DNA from 2 places in the Variovorax sp. GW821-FHT09D07 genome. Region 2 is predicted to be linked to the other one. Evidence: riboswitches for the same ligand, from Rfam matches in the RefSeq annotation. Region 2 holds a riboswitch; the other holds the start of a gene.
What was found. Region 2 has a riboswitch for glycine ahead of AC07OX_RS14045 (D-amino acid dehydrogenase). Riboswitches for the same ligand answer to the same signal wherever they lie in the genome.
Positions count from the first base shown of each region.

Region 1 (7,693 bases), on a different contig from region 2:
AGGTGCGGCAGCGTTTCCGACACGGTGCTCACCTTGACCTCGATGCCCAGCGGCGCGGCGCGCGTCTTGATGACTTCGATGGTCTGCGGGTGGCAGTCGCCAGAGACCAGGAACACGTTGCTCTTGCTCTTCACGCTGCGCTTGGCGAGCGTCATGGCCTCGGCGGCGGCCGTGGCCTCGTCGAGCATCGAGGCATTGGCGATGGCCATGCCCGTGAGGTCGCACACCATCGTCTGGAAGTTGAGCAGGGCTTCCATGCGGCCCTGCGAGATCTCGGCCTGGTAGGGCGTGTAGGCGGTGTACCAGGCGGGGTTCTCCAGGATGTTGCGCAGGATCACGCCCGGCGTGTGCGTGCCGTAGTAGCCCTGGCCGATGAAGCTCTTGAACACCTTGTTCTTCGACGCCAGCGCCTTCAGCTCGGCCAGCGCGTCGGCCTCGGTGACGGGCGCGGGCAGGCGCATCGGCCGGGCGCGGCGGATGGCCGCCGGCACGATGCCGTCGATGAGCTCCGCGCGCGTTTCCGAGCCGATCACCGGCAGCATGCGCGCCTCGTCCGCTGCATCGATGCCGATGTGGCGGGCGAGGAATTCTTCGGCGTTCTCTAGGGCTTGCAAAGAGGGAAGGGCGGGAATCGGCATGGCGGTGAAGGCTCGGGGAGAATGAACGAAGGTGCGAGGAAACGGCTGCGGTTCAGCGGATCAGGATTCGGCGGCGAACTTGTCGTAGCTGGCGGCGTCGAGCAGGGCGTCGAGCTGCGCGGGCTCGCTCAGCTTGACCTTGAAGAACCAGCCGGCGGCCAGCGGGTCGCTGTTGGCCAGCGACGGGTCGGCGCGCAGCGCTTCGTTCACTTCGGTGATCTCGCCCGACACGGGCATGAACACATCGGCGGCGGCCTTCACCGACTCGACCACACCGGCGACCTCGCCCTGCGCGAAGGTCTTGCCCACTTCAGGCAGGTCGACGAACACCACGTCGCCCAGCGCGTCCTGCGCATGCACGGTGATGCCGACGGTGGCGGCGCCGCCTTCGGCCGCCACCCATTCGTGGTCCTTGGTGTATTTGATGCTCATGAAAAAACTCCTCGTGGAAAAAATGGAATCGGGATGCAGAGCCTAGCCGGGTCTGCGGGGTTCAGTGTCGGTCAGCCGCGGTAGTAGCGCGTCGGCACGAAGGGCATGGTCGAGACTTCCATCGGCACCGGCTTGCCGCGCACGATGGCCTGCACGCGCGTGCCGGGCTCGGCGAAGGCGGCGGCCACGTAGCCCATGGCCACGCAGCGGTCGGCGGTGGGGCCGAGCAGGCCGCTGGTGACGGCGCCGATGTCGTGCCCTTCGAGCGACTGCAGCAGCGTGCCGTCGCGCACCGGAATGCGTTCGAGTGCCACGAGGCCGACGCGCTTGCGCGTGAGCGTCTTGTGGTCGGTGTGGCCGGCCGCGCCCGAGGCGACGGCGGCCAGCTGGGCCAGCACCTTGGCCGCGCCCGGAAAACCGCCTTCGCGCGCACCGCCGGCGCGGCGCACCTTCTGGATCGCCCAGTTGAGCGAGGCTTCGACCGGGGTGGTGGTGGTGTCGATGTCGTTGCCGTACAGGCACAGGCCGGCTTCGAGCCGCAGCGAGTTGCGCGCGCCCAGGCCGACGGGCTTCACCTCGGGCTGCGCGAGCAGCAGGCGGGCGAGGGCGTCGGCATCCTTGGCGGCCACCGAGATCTCGAAGCCGTCTTCGCCGGTGTAGCCGCTGCGGGTGACGAAGGCCGCGATGCCGCCGATCTGCACCGCGCCGCCGGTCATGAACACGAAGCGCTCGATGCCGGGCGACAGGCGCGCCAGCGTGGCCGCGGCCTGCGGGCCTTGCAGTGCGAGCAGGGCGTGGTCGGGCAGGGGCTGCACCTGGCAGCGCGCGCCGATCCTGGCCTGGATGTGGGCGATGTCGGCCACCTTGCAGGCGCCGTTCACGATCACGAAGAGCGAGCCATTGCCTTCGTTGAAGAACATCAGGTCGTCGAGGATGCCGCCCTCGTCGTTCAGCAGCAGGCCGTAGCGCTGCTTGCCGGCGGGCAGATCGACCACGTCGACGGGCATCAGGGTTTCGAACGCGGCGGCGGCATCGGGGCCGACCAGGCGCAGCTGGCCCATGTGCGAGATGTCGAACAGGCCGGCCGCATCGCGCGTGTGCTTGTGCTCGGCCATGAGGCCGGCGGGGTACTGCACGGGCATGGAATAGCCGGCGAAGGGCACCATGCGGGCGCCGAGCTCCACGTGCAGGTCGTACAGCGGGGTCTTGAGAAGTTGGGCGTCAGAAGCGGAGGAAGCGGCCACGGGGCACTCCAAAGGGGCAGTCGAAATCCATGGCTGCAACGCCACGGGCCACCCCTGCTGTCCGCTTTACCTGAGAGATTCGCCCCACGATCGGGGTTTGCTCCTTCGGTGGGCCGTGTGCAATGCCACGGCCTCTCTCCAGCAAGGAAACGCCGGTGGTTGCCGGCGTCTTGTCAGTCCTTTTGCCTGAGCGTTCGGGGAACCCCTGCGCCTTCGGCGGCCCCGTCGCGCGGGGCTCTCTCCTGACCCGGCGAGTGTAGTGGATCGCGGGGCCGGGGCTGGCGGCTCAGTGCACGGTTTCCGCCGGCGGCAGCAGCTTGTCGATGCGCTCGCGCAGCGAGTCGGCGCGCTCGGGGCCGGCGGCTTTCTCGATCTCGGAGAGCATCAGCGCGGCGATGGTCAGCATGGCCTCGCGGTCGCGCGCCTCGCGCAGGGCGTCGCGCATCTGGTTGGCGAAGCGCGGGTCGCGGCGCACGAACATGCGTTCGCAGATGTCGAACAGGAACATGCGCGTGGTGGCCAGCGAGCGCTTGCCGTCGAAGCTGTCGGCCGAGGTGGCGACCTGGATCGGCTCGGCGGCGGGGACGGGCGTGGGGGCCGGTGCGGGAGGCGGCGCGACCGGGCGCGCGACCTGCAGGTAGCCGCGCTGCATCAGCCCCTGGATCGCCTGCTCGGCCTCGACGCGGCTGGGGAACAGCGGGCTGAAGTCGGTCAGCGAGCGCCGGCCGTCGGCCATGAGCAGCAGGGCGCGCTCACGCTGGCTGAGCGTGCGCTGCCCGGTCTGGAGTTCGTCGCGTGCCTTCTCGGTCTTGGTGGGGAACATGGCGGCCACTGCTTTCGGAGGTCGAAGGCTGCAGCATCGTTGCAAGTGGTGACATCTTCGTGAACCATTTGCCTTACAGGGACAAGGCGGCGCGCGTCAGTTGCCCGCGCTCTCCTTGCGGATCAGCCAGCGCGGGCCCACGCGCTGCAGCTCGAGCGTCTTGCGGTCGGTCTCGGTGAGCGCGTCGGCGCTGTAGACCTGCCGGAACTGCGCGCTGGCTGACGTGCCCTGGACGCTGATCACCAGCCCCTCGATGCCCACGCTGATGCGCGACTTGCCCGTGATGCGGGCGCGCCGGTCGGCCTCCCAGCGCTCGCGGGTCTGGCCGCGCGCGGGGGTGAAGTCGCTCGCGTAGGCGGCGAGGTAGCGCTCCACGTCGCGCGCGGACCAGGCGGCGGCCCAGGCGCGCACGGCGCTTTCCACTTCGGCCAGGTGGGTGACGGGATTGGTGGGGTTGGCGGGGGCGGCTGCTGGCGCAACGGCTGCAACGGGCGGGGCGGCCGGCGTGGCCGCGATACCGGCGGTGGCCAGCAAGCCGGCAGCGACAAGGCTGCTGCCCTGGGCGACGATTCGGTGCATGGCGTCCTTCTCTTTCCTTCTTCTTGTCTGTCAGGCTCGACGTCGAAGCTTGCGTCGATTCTGGCAGTGAAAGAGAGCGCGTGCGGCGTTGAATCGCCCACGGATTTCGGTGGTCCGTGGTTCAGGGCGCGTGCACAGGACACCGGGTACTTCCCTCCGCGAATGTCCCCCGCCTTCGGCTCCTCCTTGATTTCGCTGCGGGAAGCACCCAGTGCCCTGTGCACGGTGGGCGCTGCCGTTGCGCGGGAACGGAACTCAACTCAGGCCGCGGCGGCCTCGCCCGCCATCACCTGCACCGTCCGGTTGCGCAGCCGCAAGGCCAGCACGGTCGCGACGCACAGCACGCACAACACCACCGTGAGCGTCACGCCGAGCCCGCGCGCATCCGACAGCAGGCCGAACAGCGGCGACACCAGCCCGCCGACCGAGAGCGCGAGGCCGAGCGTGATGCCGCTGGCGGTGGCCGGGTTGCGCGGCAGGTAGTCCTGCGCGAGCGTCACCTGCGCGGCGAAGGGCAGGAACATGCTCATGCCGAGCCACGCGGTGCAGGCCAGCGCCGCGCCGGGCGTGGAGGCGAGCACGAGGCCCGCCATGGCCGGCAGCGCGAGCAGGTAGCCGCAGCGGATCGTGCCCATGCGCCCGATGCGGTCGCCGAGCCAGCCGCCGGCCAGCGTGCCCACGGCCCCTGCGGCGGTGAAGGCGGTGAGTGCCGCGGCGCCCTGGAAGGTGGTGCCGTGCAGGTCGCGCGTGATGCGCAGCGAGAGCATCGACAGCACCGTGACGTAGGGGATCGACCAGCCCACGATGGTCGCGACCAGCAGGCTGAAGGCGCGCCAGTCGTTGTGCGGTTTCAGCACCTGGGCGCGGGCCTGCGCGGCGCGCGCCGCCGTGGCCGCTTGGTGGGCGGCCGCGCCGCGCCGTGCATTCGCCGCGACCCACACCACGCCCATCGCCACCGCGGGAATGCCCAGCAGATAGCTGCGCGACAGGCTGCCGCCGCCGACCACCGTGGCCGCCAGCACAGGCGCGAACGAGGCGCCGATGGTGCCGCCCACCGAGAACACGCTCATCGCCTTCTGCGAGGCGCCGCCGGCCGCGCGCGCGGCCACGGTGGCGGGCGGGTGGTAGGCCGCGATGCCCAGCCCGCACAGCGCGACCGCGATCCAGGTCAGCAGGTAGCTCTGGCTCAGGCCCGCCAGCACCACGCCCAGCGCCGCCACCAGGAAGCCCACGGGCACCAGCCAGGCGCGCGGGTGGCGGTCGGCGTACAGGCCGAACAGCGGCTGCACCACGCTCGACAGCCCGGTGGCCGCCAGCATCAGGCCGCTCACGGCCGTGTAGCTGTAGCCGCGCTCCAGCACCATGAAGGGCAGCAGCGCGGGCACGAGGCCCTGGTAGAGGTCGTTGACGGCATGGGTGCCGGTGAGCAGCCCGAGTCGGCGCGTGTTCATGCGATGGCTTCTTTCTTCGATGTCCGGTTTGAGAAAAAGGGAGGAAAAGCGATCGTAGGAAGACACGGAAAGATGTTCTTGCTACGAATGTGCAAACATCGTCGTGAAATGGACAAACTGAATCTGCGCCCCGACGAGGGCGAATCGACCCCGCGCGCGGTGGCCGTGCTGGCCACCGATCCGGCGGGCGACGCCTTCATTCCACCGCATGCGCACCGGCGCGGCCAGCTCATCCACGCGATCTCGGGCGTGATGATGGTCGGCGCGGCGGCCGGCAGCTGGGTGGTGCCGCCGGGGCGCGGCGTCTGGGTGCCGCCGGGCATGACGCACCAGATCCGCATGGCGGGCGAGGTGAAGATGCGCACCGTCTTCGTCGAGCCCGGCACGCGCGCCGACCTGGGCGCCGAGTGCCGCGTGATCCATGTGGGTGCGTTGCTGCGCGAGCTGATCGTGGCGGCCGTGTCGCTGCCGCTGGCCTACCCGCCGGGCGGGCGCGACGAGCGCGTGATGGAGCTGATCCTCGACGAGATCGAGGCCGCGCCCGCGCTGTCGCTGCATGTGCCGATGCCGCGCCACGCACGCTTGGCCTCGCTGTGCGAGGCGCTGATCCGCGACCCCGCGCAGCCCGCCACGCTCGACGGCTGGGCCGCGCGGCTGCACATGAACGCGCGCACGCTGGCGCGGTTGTTCGAACGCGAGACCGGCATGACCTTCGGTGCATGGTGCCGCCAGGCGCGGCTGCTGCTGAGCCTGCCGCGGCTGGCCGCGGGCGCGTCGATCCTGGAGGTGGCGCTGGCGCATGGCTACGAGAGCCCGAGCGCCTTCACCGCGATGTTCCGCCGCACGCTCGGCGTGCCGCCGAGCCAGTACCTGCACCCGCCGGCCTGAGGCGGGTGAAGGCGTGGGCGGGAGCGGCCTGCGCCGCTACTTGAATCCGAGCGCGCGCGGCAGCCAGGTGCTGAGCATCGGCACGAAGGTCAGCAGCATCAGCACCGCGCCGTGCGCCCACAGGAAGGGCACCAGTTCCTTCACCAGCGCCGACATCGGCACCTTCGACACGTTGCAGGTCACGAACAGCAGCCCGCCCACCGGCGGCGTGATCATGCCCAGCGTGAGGTTGAAGATCACGATCATCGCGAAGTGCACCGGGTCGACGCCCAGCTTGATCGCCACCGGCGCAAGGATCGGCGCCAGCACCATCACGCCCGGCAGCGGCTCGATGAAGATGCCGAACAGGAGCAGGAACACGTTGACGATGATCAGGAACATCCACGGCGAGAGGTTCATGCTGATGAGCCATTCGGCCATCTGCTGCGGAATGCCCTCGATGGTCAGCACCCAGGCGAACGAGGCCGACAGCCCGATGATGATCAGCACCGACGCCGACAGCAGGGCCGAGCGCGACAGGATGTCGGGCAGCATCTTCCACTCGAGCGTGCGGTAGATGAACTTGCCGCACACCAGCGCGTAGAACACCGCCACCACCGAGGCTTCGGTGGGCGTGAACCAGCCGGCGCGCATGCCGCCCAGGATCACCACCGGCAGCAGGATGGCGGGAATCGCCTTCCAGGTCGTGATGAGGATCTCGCGCAGCGGCGGCGTCTGGCCGTCGCCCTTGTAGTTGCGCTTCTTCGACACGTAGAAGTTCACGACGCACATCGCCACCGCGATCAGGATGCCCGGCACGATGCCGGCCACGAACAGCTGGCCGACCGACACGGTCTCGTCCTGCAGCGCGTAGATGATCATGATGATCGAGGGCGGAATGATCGGCCCCACGATGGCCGTGGAGGCCGTCAGCGCCGCCGCGTACGAGCGGTCGTAGCCGGCCTTGTCCATCATCTTGATGAGCATCGAGCCGGGGCCGGCCGCGTCGGCCAGCGCCGAGCCCGAGATGCCCGAGAAGAAGGTCAGCGACACCACGTTGGTGTAGCCCAGCCCGCCGCGCCGGTGGCCGACGAACTGGCCCGCGAAGCGCAGCAGCACCTCGGTGAGCGAGCCGCCGCTCATGAGCTCGGCGGCCAGGATGAAGAAGGGCACGGCCATCAGCGGAAAGCTGTCGATGCCGGTGAAGGTTTCCTTCAACAGCACCATCAGCGGGTAGCTTTCCGCGAGGATCAGGGTGGCGGCCGTGGCCAGGCCGAGCGCGAAGGCCACGGGCACGCCGATGGCCAGGAACACGCAGGCGGAGACGATCAGGACAATGCTGGCATCCATGGTCTTCTCCTTACAGCGAGGCCGACGCGTTGGCGTCGAAATGCGCGTCGGACGCGAACTCGCGGTTCAGCACGTAGCCGCGCACCACCAGCAGCCAGTGCACGATCAGCAGCACGCCGCCGATCAGCATCGCGCTGTAGATGTAGGCGAACGGAATCTGCGTCACGGCGGTGAGCTGGAACATCGTGCGTTCCATGTAGAGCCAGCCGTACCAGACCATGAAGCCGAAGAAGGCGAACAGCAGCCCGGCCACCACGATGCGCACCGCCACGGCCGCCGGCCGGGGCAGGGCGTCCTGCAGGTTCTCGA
Region 1 covers NZ_JBWKOY010000008.1:225,929-233,621, forward strand. Annotated here, with positions in the region: gene gcvP (aminomethyl-transferring glycine dehydrogenase) at 1-638, opposite strand, end outside; gene gcvH (glycine cleavage system protein GcvH) at 699-1,070, opposite strand; gene gcvT (glycine cleavage system aminomethyltransferase GcvT) at 1,142-2,314, opposite strand; glycine riboswitch at 2,362-2,466, opposite strand; glycine riboswitch at 2,479-2,569, opposite strand; gene AC07OX_RS25375 (hypothetical protein) at 2,601-3,137, opposite strand; gene AC07OX_RS25380 (L,D-transpeptidase Cds6 family protein) at 3,234-3,716, opposite strand; gene AC07OX_RS25385 (MFS transporter) at 3,977-5,167, opposite strand; gene AC07OX_RS25390 (AraC family transcriptional regulator) at 5,276-6,055, shown strand; gene AC07OX_RS25395 (TRAP transporter large permease) at 6,092-7,384, opposite strand; gene AC07OX_RS25400 (TRAP transporter small permease) at 7,395-7,693, opposite strand, start outside.
Region 1: it holds a riboswitch for glycine, as region 2 does, so the genes downstream of both, gcvT (glycine cleavage system aminomethyltransferase GcvT) here and AC07OX_RS14045 (D-amino acid dehydrogenase) in region 2, are expected to answer to the same signal.

Region 2 (7,693 bases):
GCCAGCAGCTCGGCACCGGTCGGGGCGCCGAACTGGTCGTCGATGACCGTGAGCTTGTCGCGCTCCTTGGCCAGGCGCAGCATGGTCTTGGCGAAGTTGCCGCCGCGTGCGGCGTACACCCAGCTGGTGCGAAAGATCAGGTGCTTCGCGCAATGCTGCGCCACCAACTGCTCGCCTTCGAGCTTGGTCTGGCCGTACACGCTGAGCGGGCCGGTCGCGTCGTCTTCTTTCCAGGGGCGGGTGCCGCTGCCGTCGAAGACGTAGTCGGTGGAGTAATGCACCATCAGCGCGCCGATCTGCTGCGCGGCCTCGGCCACCACGCCGGGCGAGGTGGCGTTGAGCTTGCGCGCGAAGTCGGGCTCGCTCTCGGCCTTGTCGACGGCGGTGTGCGCGGCGGCATTGACGATGACGTCGGGGCGCACCGCCAGCACCGTGGCGGCCAGCTGCTCGGGGCGGCTGAAGTCGGCGTGGAAGTCGGTGCTGTCGAAGTCCAGGGCGACCAGTTCGCCGAGCGGCGCGAGGCTGCGCTGCAGCTCCCAGCCGACCTGCCCCCCCTTGCCGAGCAGCAGCAACTTCATGCGGAAGCCTTTGCAGGCGCAGCGTCGTATTGCTTCTCGACCCATTCACGGTACGCGCCGCTTTGCACGTTGCGCACCCACTCGCCGTTCGCGAGGTACCACTGGACGGTCTTGCGGATGCCGGTGTCGAAGGTCTCGGCGGGCTTCCAGCCGAGTTCGCGCTCGAGCTTGCGTGCATCGATGGCGTAGCGACGGTCGTGGCCCGGGCGGTCCGTGACGTAGGTGATCTGTTCCTTGTACGGCTTTCCGTCGGCGCGGGGGCTCAGTTCGTCGAGCAGCGCGCACACGGTGTTAACGATCTCGATGTTGGGCTTCTCGTTCCAGCCGCCGACGTTGTAGGTCTCGCCGAGCTTGCCGGCCTCGAGCACGCGGCGGATGGCGCTGCAGTGGTCCTTCACGTAGAGCCAGTCGCGCACCTGCATGCCGTCGCCGTACACGGGCAGGTTCTTGCCGGCCAGTGCGTTGACGATCATCAGCGGGATCAGCTTCTCGGGGAAGTGGAACGGGCCGTAGTTGTTCGAGCAGTTGGTGGTGACCACCGGCAGGCCGTAGGTGTGGTGCCAGGCGCGCACGAGGTGGTCGCTGGCGGCCTTGCTGGCCGAGTACGGGCTGTTGGGCTCGTACTTGTTCTCTTCGGTGAAGGCCGGGTCGGTCTTGGAGAGCGAGCCGTAGACCTCGTCGGTCGACACGTGCAGGAAGCGGAAGGCCGCCTTCTGGTCGGCCGGCAGGGCGTTCCAGTAGCCGCGCACCGATTCGAGCAGGCGGAAGGTGCCGAGCACATTGGTCTGCACGAAGTCTTCCGGGCCGTGGATCGAACGATCCACATGCGATTCCGCGGCAAAGTTCACGACGGCACGGGGTTTGTGCTCGGCCAGCAGGCGGTCGAGCAGTGCGCTGTCGCCGATGTCGCCCTGCACGAAGACGTGGTTCGCGTTGCCCTTGAGCGACGCCAAGGTCTCGAGGTTGCCCGCGTAGGTCAGCTTGTCGAGGTTCACGACGGGCTCGTTGCCCTGCGCGATCCAGTCGAGTACGAAATTGGCGCCAATGAAGCCTGCGCCGCCGGTAACCAGGATCATGAGGTCCCCACCTGTAGAAAAAAGTTTGCTTTACCAAAAATCAACATTCAATTATCCCATCGGTGTGAAGTGCCGATGTACAGGGCTTGGCCGGCTTGCGGGGCCCACCTACAATCGCCAACAATTGCAGGAGAGCGGGCCTCCACGGAGGCCCTACCGAAGGCGCAAACTCCCATAAACGCTCAGGTCGGCCCGACGAAATTCCAGGCAACGCCACGGAACTTCGGCAAGGGGTCAGTACTGCACTCATCGATACAGCCGTCTGGAGAGCCGCCACGCCATGTGGCGCACCGAAGGAGCAAACCCGCTGCGGGTGCAGCAGGGTGAATCTCTCAGGTACCGAGGACAGGGGGAGCGGCAACTTGGACATCGGTCGTCCGGTTGCTTGCTATTTTTTCAATAGCACTCCACGCCCGCCGTTCAAGCGCTGCAAACTCAAAGGTACTTGCAATGCGTGTGATCGTTCTTGGCGCCGGCCTGCTCGGCGTGACTTCGGCCTACTACCTCCAGCAACTCGGCCACGAGGTGACCGTGATCGACCGGCAGGCCACCCCGGCTGCCGAAACCAGCTTCGCCAACGGCGGCCAGATCTCGGTCAGCCATGCCGAGCCGTGGGCCAATCCGAGCGCGCCGCTGAAGGTGCTGCAATGGCTCGGCAAGGAAGATGCGCCGCTGCTGTTTCGCATCCGCGCCGACATGCGCCAGTGGCTCTGGGGCCTGCAGTTCTTGCGCGAGTGCACTCCCGCGCGCACCCGCCACAACATCGAACAGATCGTGCGTCTCGGTACATACAGCCGGGAAATGTTGCAGCAATTGCGTCGAGACACCGGCCTGAACTATGACCAGCGCACGCAAGGCATCCTGCACTTCTACACAACGCAAAAAGAATTCGACGGCGCCCTCGCGCCCGCCGAGCAGATGCGTGCCCTGGGCTGCGAGCGGCTGGTCATCTCCGCCGACGAGGCCATCAAGATCGAACCCGCCCTCGCCCACATCCGCCCGCAACTCGCCGGCGCCACCTACACCGCCGAAGACGAGTCGGGCGACGCCAACCGCTTCGCGCGCGAGCTCGTGAAGCTGGCCGAGGCGGCCGGCGTGAAGTTCCTCATGAGCCACACGGTGACCGCGCTGCGCGAAGCCGGCGGCAGCATCGACCACGTCGAGGCGACCGACAACGAAGGCCGTTTCCAGCGCATCCGCGGCGATGCCTTCGTGCTCGCGATGGGTTCGCTGAGTCCGTTGTACGCCGCGCCGCTGGGCATCCGCCTGCCGATCTACCCCGCCAAGGGCTACTCGGTGACGCTCCCCGTCAAGGACGCATCGAAGGCACACCAGGTCTCGCTGACCGACGACGAATACAAGCTGGTGTTCTCGCGCTACACCTCCGAGTCGGGCGACCGCCTGCGCATCGCCGGCACGGCCGAGCTCAACGGCTACGACCGCGACCTGAACCGCGTGCGCTGCGAAGCCATCGTGCGGCGCGTCGAAGAACTCTTCCCCGGCGCCGGCGACACCGAGCGCGCGCAGTTCTGGACCGGCCTGCGCCCGGCCACGCCGAGCAACGTGCCGCTGATCGGCAAGACCAAACTGCCGAACCTGTTCCTCAACACCGGCCACGGCACGCTCGGCTGGACGCACGCCTGCGGCTCGGGCAAGTCGATCGCGCGCATCGTGAGCGGGCTGGCGCCCGAGGTCGACTTCGCGTTCGCCGGCATGCCGGCACCCGCGCCGCGCGCCGTGCAACCCGCACTGGGCTGACACGACACGCGCCCGGGTCATGCCTTGAACGTGACCCAGGGCTTGAGCCGCACGGCGCAGCGGATGAGCCCCGCGCTTTCCTGCGCCTCGATCACCGCGCCGATCGGCTTGTAGGCCTGCGGCGCCTCTTCGATGCGGCGCTCTTCGCGCAGCGTCACGCATTGCCAGCTGGCTTCGGTGTCGCCGGGCGCAGGCCGCATCGCGCGCACTTCCTGCCGACGCATGCGCCGGCCGGCACCATGGCTGCACGACCACAGCCAGTCTTCATGCCCCAGCCCGGTCGCGAGGTACGAGTGATCGCCCATCGACCCGGGAATCAGCGCCAGGTCGCCCGCGTGCGCCGGCGTCGCGCCCTTGCGATGGATGTTCATGCCGTGCTCGCGCAGCACCACGTTGTGCGGCACATCGACCACCAGCGTCGACGCCGTCGCGCCCAGCAGTTCGGCGAAGTCCTTGCGCACCAGCTCGGCCAGCACGACGCGGTTGGCCCACGCATAGCGCGCGGCCACGCCCATGGCTTCGAGGTACTCCTGCGCCAGCGGCCCCGCCAGGCCGTACAGCCCGCTCTTCGGATGGCGCAGGCCTTGCGGCCACTCGGCCCGCGCGCGGTCCATCCAGCGGCCGCCGACATGGAACCCGATGTCGCGCGAGCCACTGTGGATCATCACCACAACCTCGCCCGCCTTGAGCCCCGCGCGGTAGGCCGCGTGCCGGTCCATCACCTGGTCGACGACCTGCAATTCGACGAAGTGGTTGCCGCTGCCCGGCGTGCCCAGGCACGGATCGCGGAACACCTCGTGGCGCGCGCCGGTGTAGGCCGGTGGTGCGTGCCGCGACTGACCGCCGAAGCTCGCCAGGCCGATGCACGCGCCGATCTCGGCCTGCAGCCGGTCGCGGTCGCAGGTCGCCCAGAGCCCCTCGTTGCGCACGGCGTCCAGGAACGCGGCCGGCCCGTCGTCGAACAGCGCGCGAAACGCCGCCGTGTGCACCGGCACGTCGCGCCCGTTGTCGAGCAGGCTGCGCGTGAGCCGCGCGAGCAGCTGCGTCTTGTGCGGCGCCACCTGGTCCAGCGTGAGGCCGGTGGTCAGCAGGCGCATGCCGCAGTTGATGTCCGTGCCGACCGCGGCGGGGATCACGAAGTCGCCATCGGTGGCGACGACGCTGCCCACCGGCGCGACCGAGCCCGGATGAAAGTCCGGCGTCGCGCAGGCCTTGCACACACCGTGCGCGCCGTCGGGCGAGCGCACGTTGGCGAAGGCCAGCAGCTGGTTCACCGCCTTCTCTTCCAGCGGCAGGCTCTGCGGCAGAAGAACGGTCGCCTGCGCGGCTTCGTTGCGCAGGTGATAAATGCCGTCGCGGTAGTCGACGGCGATGTTCGCGCGCGAAAAGGCGCGCTGGAGTCTCGAAAAATGACCGTTGGTGGGGCTGCCCATGGCTGCAATTCCATTCGGGGAAACCGTGTCGGTTTCCGGGCCCCGTCACGTCGCGTGGCGGGGCGAAAGAGATCGACCGCGTGCCTCGGGGCGCGCGGATCACTCTTTCTTGCAGCAGCAGAGATTCAAGAAAGCGGGCGGATTCTAGCGACGCGAACCGCCCGCGAACACCGTGCGCAAGCGCACGCGTCGTTTTTTCCCGTCAGTCAGCCAGTCAGTCCGGCGCCGTGAACACCGTCAGCACGCCGGTGTAGCCATACAGGTGGTGGCGCGCAATTTCGCCGGCGGCGAAGAAGCCGACCAGCGGCACGTCGCCCAGTGCATGCCGCACGATCTGCAGCTCGGCGCCCGGCGCACCGAAGTGCGGGCCGCCGCGCCCCGAGCAGCTCACGTACACCGCGCCCGCAATGCGCCGCGCCGGATGCGGTGCGGCCTCGGCCTCGCCGGCCGCCACGGCGCGCGCGGTGGCCAGTGTCTGCTCTTCGGGCTCGAGCTCTTCGCGGATTTCGGCGCAGATGCGCATCAGGTCGGCGCGCGCCGCCTGCGCGTTGCGGCGGCAGAAACTCAGCCGCATGCCGGCCTCGGCGTTGTCGGCAATGGCGATGCCGCGCCGCGTCGGGTCGAGGCCGATGATGTGGCGTACCAGCACGTCGGCGCCCAGGTCGCCGGTGCGGCGGATGCCGTCGCTGCCCGCGTCGGCCAGGCCGACCAGCGTGTTGCGCACGGCGTCGATGGCTTCCTGCGGCCGGTCGAGCGACACCTGCAGGTCGGCCAGCAGCACGTCGAGCGCCGGCTCGCCATCGAGCGACAGCAGCAGGTTGCCGTCGGCCTCGGTGATCTCGCGCTCGCGCGCGCCGCCGGTGCGCAGCGGCTGGCAGCCCTGCGTGACGCGCGACACCAGCCGCACGCCCTCGCCGAACACCACGCCCGACAAGCCGCCCGAGAACACGCCACCCGCTGCGCCGTGGCCGCGGATGTTGCCGTTGCCGCCGACCGCGAACTGCAGCGCCCCGCCACGGCCGGACGAGAGCCCGCCGAACAGGTAACCGGTGTCGGTGCGGCCCGCCATCTCGCCGATGAGCTCGCCCAGGTCGGGCGTGGCCGGGTCGGCGTGCACGAGCGCGGTGTGCGCCTCGAAGCCGCTCATTTCGGAGCTGCCCAGCGGCGCCACGCCCGAGAACACGCGGTACTGGTCGCTGGGCAGCGCGCACAGCATCAGGCTCAGGCCGGGCTCGTCGAAATACTCGGCGTTGTTGGCCGACACGCCGATGCCGACGGTGCCCGACCAGTCGGTGACCTCGGGCAGCTCGGCGCTCAGGTGATCGAGGATCTCCTGCGCCTCGGCCGCGTAGTGGTCGGTGATGTAGAGCAGCCCGAGCGTCGGGTTCGACGCGTAGTCGGGCAGCGCCATCTGCGCGCGCAACTGGGCCAGCACAAGGCCGGCGGCCATGCGCCATTGCGGGTGGGTGGCATGGCCGGTGGGAAACAGTTTCATGGTGCGTACCGACCCGTGCGTCGTCGTCTGGAAAGGTGTCTGTAAGACGTCAGCGCCGGCCGGAGGTTCGCTTGCGCGCGGCGGTGGACGTGGTTTTCTTGCGCGCGGCGGGTGCCGGCGCGGCTTTTTTCGCTGCGGCCTTCTTCGCGGCGGTCTTGGCGGCCGGCTTGCGCGCCGCCGTCGCCTTGCCGATGACCTGCCCCACGGCGTCGGCCAGCGGCTGCGCCATGGCCGGCACCTTGAGCTGCGCCGCATCCTGCAGCGCGGTGCTCGCGATCTGCTGGAACTGCTCGGTGAGCGAGCCCCACCATTGCATCGGGTCGACCACGCCGGCGGCGCCGTTGGACGAGGCGGGCTTGGCGCGCGAGGTCTTCTTCGGCGCCGGGGTTTCCTCTTCTTCCGCTTCTTCCTCGGCCTCGTCGAACTCTTCTTCCTCTTCCTCGACGGGCTCCGGTTCGGGCCGCGGTGCGGGGGCCGGTGCAGGTGCCGGCGCCATGGCCGCAGCCTGCTTGGTGAACGCGCTGGCGATGTCTTCCATCCGCACGTTCATGCCGCGCAGGGTCGACAGCGTCATCTTCTGCACCTCGAGCGCCTGGATGGTCGCCTTGAGCGCATGGCCGTTCTGTTCGAGCCAGTACTGGACGGTCTTGAGTTCCTGGATGCGCTTGTCGACCTCTTCGACGCTCATGGTGGGCGCGACCCAACTCGCCAGGCTGGGGATGCCGGGCACCGAGCCGGAGCCCGCGGCGGCACCGCCGGCGAGGTTCTTCAGGAAGTCGAATCCGGGGACGAACTGGCTGAAGTCGAAGGGTTTGCTGGCGTTGCTCATGCGGGAGGTCTCCTGGCTGGGTTTTCTTGTGCTGCCAGCTTACTCCAAGCCCTTTGCAAGCGAATCAGAGCTCGTCCCTGACCCGGCTGAAAACCTTCCAGAAATTCGCGTCCTGCGAGGTCGCGAAGTTGATCCGCATCATCGTGCTCGGCGGGCGGCGCGCATGGAACAGCGAGCCCGGCGCCAGCAGGTAGCCCTGGTCGAGCATGCGTTGCGTGAGCGCGTCGGTGTCCACGCCCGTGTCAACCCAGCCGAACAGCCCCGCCGGCTCCGAGGCGAAGGTGCAGCCGTGCGACATGGCCAGCTTCACCGCGCGGCCGCGCGCGCCGTCCAGGCGGATGCGCACGCGCTCCGAATGGCGGCGCAGCTGGCCCTGGTCGATGCACCACGACAGCGCCCGCTCGAACAGCGTGGGCGAGGTCAGCGTGGCCAGCAGCTTGGTCTCGAGCAGCCGCTCTTTGAGCGCGGGCGAGGCGGCCAGGAAGCCGATGCGCCAGTTGGGCGCCAGGATCTTCGCGAAGCCG
Region 2 covers NZ_JBWKOY010000003.1:559,857-567,549, reverse strand. Annotated here, with positions in the region: gene rfbD (dTDP-4-dehydrorhamnose reductase) at 1-578, opposite strand, end outside; gene rfbB (dTDP-glucose 4,6-dehydratase) at 575-1,654, opposite strand; glycine riboswitch at 1,772-1,862, shown strand; glycine riboswitch at 1,907-2,013, shown strand; gene AC07OX_RS14045 (D-amino acid dehydrogenase) at 2,105-3,412, shown strand; gene AC07OX_RS14040 (RtcB family protein) at 3,430-4,845, opposite strand; gene AC07OX_RS14035 (FIST signal transduction protein) at 5,060-6,340, opposite strand; gene AC07OX_RS14030 (PhaM family polyhydroxyalkanoate granule multifunctional regulatory protein) at 6,390-7,169, opposite strand; gene AC07OX_RS14025 (aminotransferase-like domain-containing protein) at 7,234-7,693, opposite strand, start outside.